One region of the Halomonas sp. H33-56 genome, then DNA from elsewhere that is predicted to be linked to it. Evidence: predicted binding sites of a transcription regulator. Region 1 holds the regulator's gene; each other region holds the start of a gene.
What was found. Region 1 encodes PhoB, which activates phosphate uptake and scavenging genes when phosphate is short. Its sites were predicted from a motif close to TGTCATANNNNTGTCANA; they were not measured.
Positions count from the first base shown of each region.

Region 2: a site for PhoB is predicted at 1,136-1,153, ahead of NFH98_RS16780 (PhoX family protein). Genes of this name have one in related genera too.
Region 3: a site for PhoB is predicted at 1,537-1,554, ahead of NFH98_RS03655 (DUF6482 family protein). Genes of this name have one in related genera too.

Region 1 covers NZ_JAMSHP010000001.1:4,736,138-4,738,402, forward strand. The annotation lists gene ubiA (4-hydroxybenzoate octaprenyltransferase) at 1-487, shown strand, start outside; gene phoB (phosphate regulon transcriptional regulator PhoB) at 602-1,291, shown strand; gene phoR (phosphate regulon sensor histidine kinase PhoR) at 1,352-2,265, shown strand, end outside.
Region 2 covers NZ_JAMSHP010000001.1:3,943,257-3,945,521, forward strand. The annotation lists gene NFH98_RS16780 (PhoX family protein) at 1-993, opposite strand, end outside; gene NFH98_RS16785 (hypothetical protein) at 1,279-2,040, shown strand; gene NFH98_RS16790 (DUF1989 domain-containing protein) at 2,257-2,265, opposite strand, start outside.
Region 3 covers NZ_JAMSHP010000001.1:795,547-797,811, reverse strand. The annotation lists gene NFH98_RS03665 (cryptochrome/photolyase family protein) at 1-537, shown strand, start outside; gene NFH98_RS03660 (thiol-disulfide oxidoreductase DCC family protein) at 534-914, shown strand; gene NFH98_RS03655 (DUF6482 family protein) at 1,056-1,358, opposite strand; gene NFH98_RS03650 (hypothetical protein) at 1,755-2,048, opposite strand; gene dnaB (replicative DNA helicase) at 2,127-2,265, opposite strand, start outside.

The DNA of each region.
Region 1 (2,265 bases):
CTATCCCTTCATGAAGCGCTACACCCACTTCCCCCAGGTGGTGCTGGGCGCGGCCTTCTCCTGGGCCATTCCGATGGCCTTCGGCGCGGTGCTCGGCGAAGTCCCGATGGTCGCCTGGCTGCTGTTTACCGCCAACGTGCTGTGGACGGTGGCCTACGACACCGAATACGCCATGGTGGACCGCGACGACGACCTCAAGATCGGCATCAAGTCCACCGCGGTGCTGTTCGGCCGCTGGGACACCCGCATCATTGCGCTATTGCAGCTGGCTACCCTGGGGCTGCTGGCCTGGGCCGGCAGCCTGCTGGCGCTGGGCGGCTTCTTCTGGCTCGGCTGGCTGGCCATGGGCGCGACCTTTGTCCACCAGCAGCGGCTGATCAAGAGCCGTGACCGCGACCGTTGCTTCCAGGCCTTTCTCAACAACCACTGGTCGGGCCTATTGCTGTTCGCCGGACTCGGACTGAGCCTCTATCCCTCCCTCGGGTGAGGGAAATGCCCGTCTCGGTCGCTCGACAATGGATACAATGTCATCTAATTGTCACATTGACGTGGTGTCATTTGTCACCGTCGAGTGTAAGACCCTGACCAAGAGGCTCCTGGGATGACCGCCAAGACCGTACTGATCGTCGATGACGAAGCCCCGATCCGCGAAATGATCGCGGTGGCGCTGGAAATGGCCGACTACCGGGTGCTCGAGGCGGACAATGCTCAGGCCGCCCACGCCATCATCGTCGATGACCAGCCCGACCTGCTGTTGCTGGACTGGATGATGCCGGGCACCAGCGGCATCGAACTGGCCCGCCGGCTCAAGCGCGAGGAAACCACCGCAGAGCTGCCGATCATCCTGCTCACCGCCAAGGGTGAGGAGGACAACAAGATCCAGGGCCTCGAAGCCGGCGCCGACGACTACATCACCAAGCCATTCTCGCCGCGAGAACTGGTAGCCAGACTCAAGGCAGTGCTGCGACGCGCCACTCCGCGGGGCGTCGAGGACCCGGTGGAGGTGGAAGGCCTCAAGCTCGACCCGGTCAGCCATCGCGTCAGCGTCGACGGCAAGTCACTGGACATGGGCCCCACCGAATATCGCCTGCTGCAGTTCTTCATGACCCACCAGGAGCGCGCCTACACCCGTGGCCAGTTGCTCGATCAGGTCTGGGGTGGCAACGTCTACGTGGAAGAACGTACCGTCGACGTGCATATCCGCCGCCTGCGCAAGGCCCTGGGGGAACCCCATCAGCAACTGATCCAGACCGTACGCGGTACCGGTTATCGCTTTTCGGCCAAGGTCTGAGCGAGCCATCGACGCAACGCAGCACCAGGAGGGATGAGGTGAACGGAGCCGAGAACTGACGTGGGTCGTCTGTGGAGACGAGAAGTCTGGCGCCTGGCCGTGCTGGTGGGTCTCGGCGCCTTGCTGGGCTGGCCCTTCTCGCTGTCCAGCGTAGGCATCGGCCTGGGCCTGGCGCTTGGGCTCAGCTATCACCTGCGCAACCTGCACGCGATGCACGAATGGCTGACCCACCGCCCCCAGCAGGAACCTCCCACCGCCAGTGGCCTGTGGGGCGAGCTGTTTGATCGCCTCTATCGCTATCAAAAGGGCCAGCGGATCACCCAGCGCCGCCTGCGCTCGACCCTCCAGCGTATCCAGGAGTCATCCGAGGCAATGCGCGACAGCGTGGTGATGCTCGATCGCCACGGCGACCTGGAGTGGTGGAACAGCTCCGCCGAGCGCATGCTCGGCCTGAAGCCGGCGCTGGACCGCGGCCAGCACATCACCAACCTGCTGCGCGACCCGCGCTTCGTCGGCTACTTCAATGCCCGTGACTACCGCGAACCGCTGAGCCTGCCCTCCCCCATCGACGAGAACATGATCCTGCAGTTCCAGATCACCCTGTACGGTGACGATGAACGCCTGGTCATGGCCCGCGATATCACCCGTCTGCATCGCCTGGAACAGATGCGCCGCGACTTCGTCGCCAACGTCTCCCACGAGCTGCGCACGCCGTTGACCGTGCTCACCGGCTACCTGGAGACCTACAGCGACATGGCCGGCATGCTGCCGGAGCGCCTGGGCAAGGGGGTCGCCCAGATGCAGAGCCAGACGCGCCGCATGCAGAATCTGGTCAACGACCTGCTGCTGCTGTCACGACTCGAGAACGACCAGGGCGGCAGCGATCACGTTCGCCTCGACCCCACCACCCTGCTGCAGGCGGTCAAGCGCGACGCCGAGGCGTTGTCAGGCGGGCGCCAGCAGATCGAGGTCGT
Region 2 (2,265 bases), 790 kb from region 1:
GATATAGCCGAACTGACGCGGCTCGTTGCGGTAGTCACCGCTGGCGTCGTCGGCGACGGGGTCGCCGATCAGACGGGTAAATTCGTCGTCGCGTTCGCTGTCATCACCCGCGGCGGTCTCCCAGCCGTAGCGTCCGCGACCACTGGCGATGCCAAGACGGTCATCGTCCAGGGTACGGCCTTCGTTCTTGACGAAGTAGGCCGGCCAGTTCTCCTCGCAGGTGAGGTAGGTACCCCAGGGCGTGTAGCCATGGGCACAGTTGTTGTTGGTGCCGCGAGCCTGGGTGCCGCCCGGGGAATACCGGGTCTTGACGTAGTCGCTGCCCGCCACCGGCCCTGACAGGTGCATCGGGGTGGCGCTGGTGTAGCGACGGTTATGGGCGGAACCCTTGACGTGGCTCCAGCGACCATCGGCGTCCTTCTTCACCTCGACCACGGTCACCCCGTGGGCGTTGATCTCGGTGCGCACCTCGTCCGCCGGACGCTTGCCTTCGGTCATGTTAGTAGGGCCGCCCTGGGGCGCCCACAGCGCGTTCTCGTCGATGTATTCGTTGTTCATCACCAGCAGGAAGCGCTCGGAAGCCGTGCTCTCATCCAGCGCGAAAGGATGCATGCCGTCGTGATGCATGCCGACGCTGGCCGCCTGGGCCTGGGGCGTCATCGTCAGATCCTCGCTCCATTCGGGCGCGCTGTCGTCAAGCGGCGTACCCCAGGGCACCAGCACCTGGGCGGTATAGCCCGGCGGCACCACCACGGCGTCGCTGCGCGAACCGGCAATCGACTCGAAGGCCAGCGCCAGCGGCGTCTTGGCCATCCCTGACGACGGCTCGTTGGCGAAGGCCGAGAGACCAAAGCTTCCCAGCATGGTCATGGCCGCCATGCCCATGCCACCCTTCATCACCGCTCGCCGGGAAAGACGACGGTCGAGCACCGAGGAGAAGGGTTCATTACGGCTGGGGTTCAACAGACGATGATCTTCAATTTCCTTGCTCATTGCGCAGTCCTCTTCTTGCAGCCCTCTGTTCGCCGTCAAGGCGTGGGCTGTCGGTGCCAGTCACTGTTGCCGGCCTCGGGTATCGGAGGGGAAAGTCGATCACAGGGGCGACGGCGGTCCGCCGACAACACTAGGTAGTCCAGATGACACTCGTATGACGATAGACGAGGTTGACGCAGAGCACAGGAAGTAGCGCTATTGTAAAAAGAGTAACAGTTGGTGAAAGAAAATGGCTTCGCTCGTCGACACAGTGCACCAACAATCGCTATCGACAGGACCAGAACCATGTGGAATCTGGGACACCGACATCAGCGCATACTTCTTATGCCCCAACGCGCCCCTTCAGCCGACGAAGATCCCGAGCCTCGTTGGTACTGGGTCCACTGTGTCGATCAACAGAGCCTCGACCGGGGCAGCGCCGCCAATGTCCAATCGCTTTCGTGCCTCGACCAGGCACTTCCCTGTTGTCTCGTCATACCGCCACAATCGGTCACCCTGGTAACGCTGGACGGCGCCCTGGCCGAGGAGGTCGACAGCAGGGAGTCACTGGATGAACTGGTTGAGCGGGAGCTTTGCGTAATACCGCACACTCTCGCGCTCCATGTGCTCTATCGTGATGACAGCGCCCTGGATGTCATGGTGGTGCAGCGTACCCTGCTGGCCCAGTGCAGCCGACGCCTGGGACGCCATCACCTCTCGCCCCGCTGGTGGGCCAGCGCCTTCCAGGGTCTGCCGCCGCCCGAACCCGACACCCTGGGCGTACTGCCCTGGGGCGACGACTGGATGCTGAAGTGGCGCCACCCCGAGACCCCTGAACGGGAGCGCTGGCTGTGCTGGCCCAAGAGTCAGGACATGGAGGACCTGAGCGACCATCTTCCGGAAGTGCTGCGCGAGTCGCCATGGAATTGTCCACTGGCCCCCCAGGCCGTCAACGGCCTCGACTGCCTGGACTTCTGTGCCCGCCACCTGCCCGAGGACCTGCCACTGGTGCCCTCGGACATCGGAGGTGAGGGTCAGCCTAGGGAGAAGAAGCCCGAGCCCGCGTAGAGGCAGCGTGATCGCTATCGCTAAACTTCGCTGCCACTGGCCCAAAAAACGTGTAGAGGCGTTTGAAGCGACGAGAGGGAATGCTGAAGTCATATCGTGAGCGATGACGAGCCGGATGCCGCCGGAGCGCAAAGGCTGGAGTTTACCTTCGACGGAATGAGAACCTTTAGCGCCGGCGGCGGAGTTGCAGTGCATCGCCATCTATCCCGTGTTTCTTCAATCTCC
Region 3 (2,265 bases), 3.9 Mb from region 1:
CTATCCCGCGCGATTGGCATGACCCGGGACAACGCCTACGCGCACCATATCCAGCGTCTGATGGTGACAGGCAACTTTGCTCTGCTGTGCGATGTCAGCCCCGAGGCCCTGTGCGACTGGTACCTGGCGGTCTACGCCGACGCTTGCGAATGGGTCGAATTGCCCAATACGCTTGGCATGGTGTTGCACGCCGACGGTGGACTGATGGGCTCGAAGCCCTACTGTGCGTCAGGCAAGTACATCGATCGGATGTCTGACCATTGCCGCCACTGTCGCTATGACGTGAAAAAGACCCTGGGCGAAGACGCCTGTCCCTTCAACAGCCTCTACTGGGACTTTCTCGAACGTCACGCCGACACCCTGGCGAGCAATCCTCGCATGAAGCTGATCTATGGCTCGCTGCGCCGCATGAGCGATGACAAGCGCAGCGCCATGCGCCGCCAGGCCACGTCCTTTCTCGACAACCTGGCATGCGAGCCGAGCTACGGTAAGGGTCCCCACCGCGACGGCTATCGACCTCAGGGAGCGAATCCATGAATCGGTTCGAGACACTCGCCACACCGCTTGCGCTGTTTCATGATGGTCAGTGCCCACTATGCCGCAAGGAGATCGCCTGGCTGAGGCGGCATCCGCGCAGCCGGCTGATCCACTTTATCGATATCCGCGACGACGATTTTTGCGCCGAGGCCTGGGGCCAGCGCTTCGATGACATGCTGGGCAAGCTGCACCTGCGCGACGCCACGGGTCGCTGGTTCATCGGCATGGATGCCACTCGCGCATTGTACGCGACGCTGGGTCATCGCCGTTGGGTGCAGCTAAGCAGCGTACCCGGTTTGCGTGGACTGCTGGACATCGGCTATCTGGGCTTCGCCCGACTGCGCCCCTGGCTAACAGGGACTCATAGGAAGCGATGAGGCAGGTCGACACCGCCAAGGGCCCTGGCAGCTTGCGCCAGGGACTTGTTCGCTGAACGTGGGTACATCAGTGGCAAGGCAGAGACGGCGAGACTGCCGTCGAGAGGGTTCCAGCACCAGGGTGGTGTGGAACGATGTCACTCAAAACACCAGGGGCATACGTGAGGCCAGCGGTTCGGCATAGTGGGCCTCGCGACCGATCACCTCGTCGTGGGCCACGTGCTGGACCAGGTAGGCGCGGTGGATACCGGCACGCTTGAGCTCCAGGTAGACGTCGTCCAGCGAGCGGAACAACACCGGCTTGCCGCGGCGGCAGAGCATCTTGCGGGCACCTTCCACGTCTTCCAGTTCGACCTGGTAAAAACGGCTGCCGGCATGGCCGATCACGCGAATCTCGAAGTTGTCGTGGCGGCCGACAAAGGCCTTGAGATCATTAATTTCCATCGTATCTTTCGCCTCTTTTCATCCTGTCGCGACGGGGGTCCTGTGGCCCCCGCCCTCCTTATGTGACGACACTACGGCGACGAGCGTGCCGATGATATTTCGGCAGACCATGACACTCGTTTCATTTCCCTGTGCCGCGCATGTGACTCTCTGATCATGGCACAGCCTGGGCCCTTCGGGTGACATTCCCGTGACGGTGTGAAGAATTTCTCTGATCTGGATACATATTGGCCGTTTCGCGCGCACAGCGGGTTAAACGACCTCCATGATCGCGGCGGAGAAAAGGGGGTCTTCAGCGGCAGGCAGCGCCTTTGCGGGAGGAAGTGGAGAGCTTGAAGGAGGGCAAACGAAGGCCCGCGACACGAATGCTCGCGGGCGACGGATCCGGCGGTGAGACTACTGGTAGTCGGAGGGATCGATGGCCTTGCCGAGGGAGTTGCGGTCGACCCAATTGCCGGCCTTGGTCTCCTTGTAGCGAAACACCACCTTGTCGCCGATCTGCACCGGCAGCTCGGAGTCTTCTGTCTGGTAGCTGTAGTCCACGCCGTCCACTACCAGGTGATAGCGATACAGATCGGGCATGCCGAGCCATTCCTTGAACGGGCCTTCCCGTTCCACCGAGGTCAACTCACCACGGGCTTCCAGCTTGGGCGCGCGACGGCGATTGCCGCGTCGAAATCCGCCTGCCATGTCAGGTCTCCTTCACTGTGTCTGTCGAAATCGCAAGGGGCGGCATTATACGAGCCCGTCGGTCAGGCTCAAGCACGTTTATTCGCCGAAGGTATCACCGTAGCTGTCCGGCGCCAGATCCTCGAAGCGGGTGTACTTGCCGATAAAGGCCATGTGCACCGTCCCGATGGGACCATTACGCTGCTTGCCGATGATGAATTCGGCGAGCCCCTTGTTG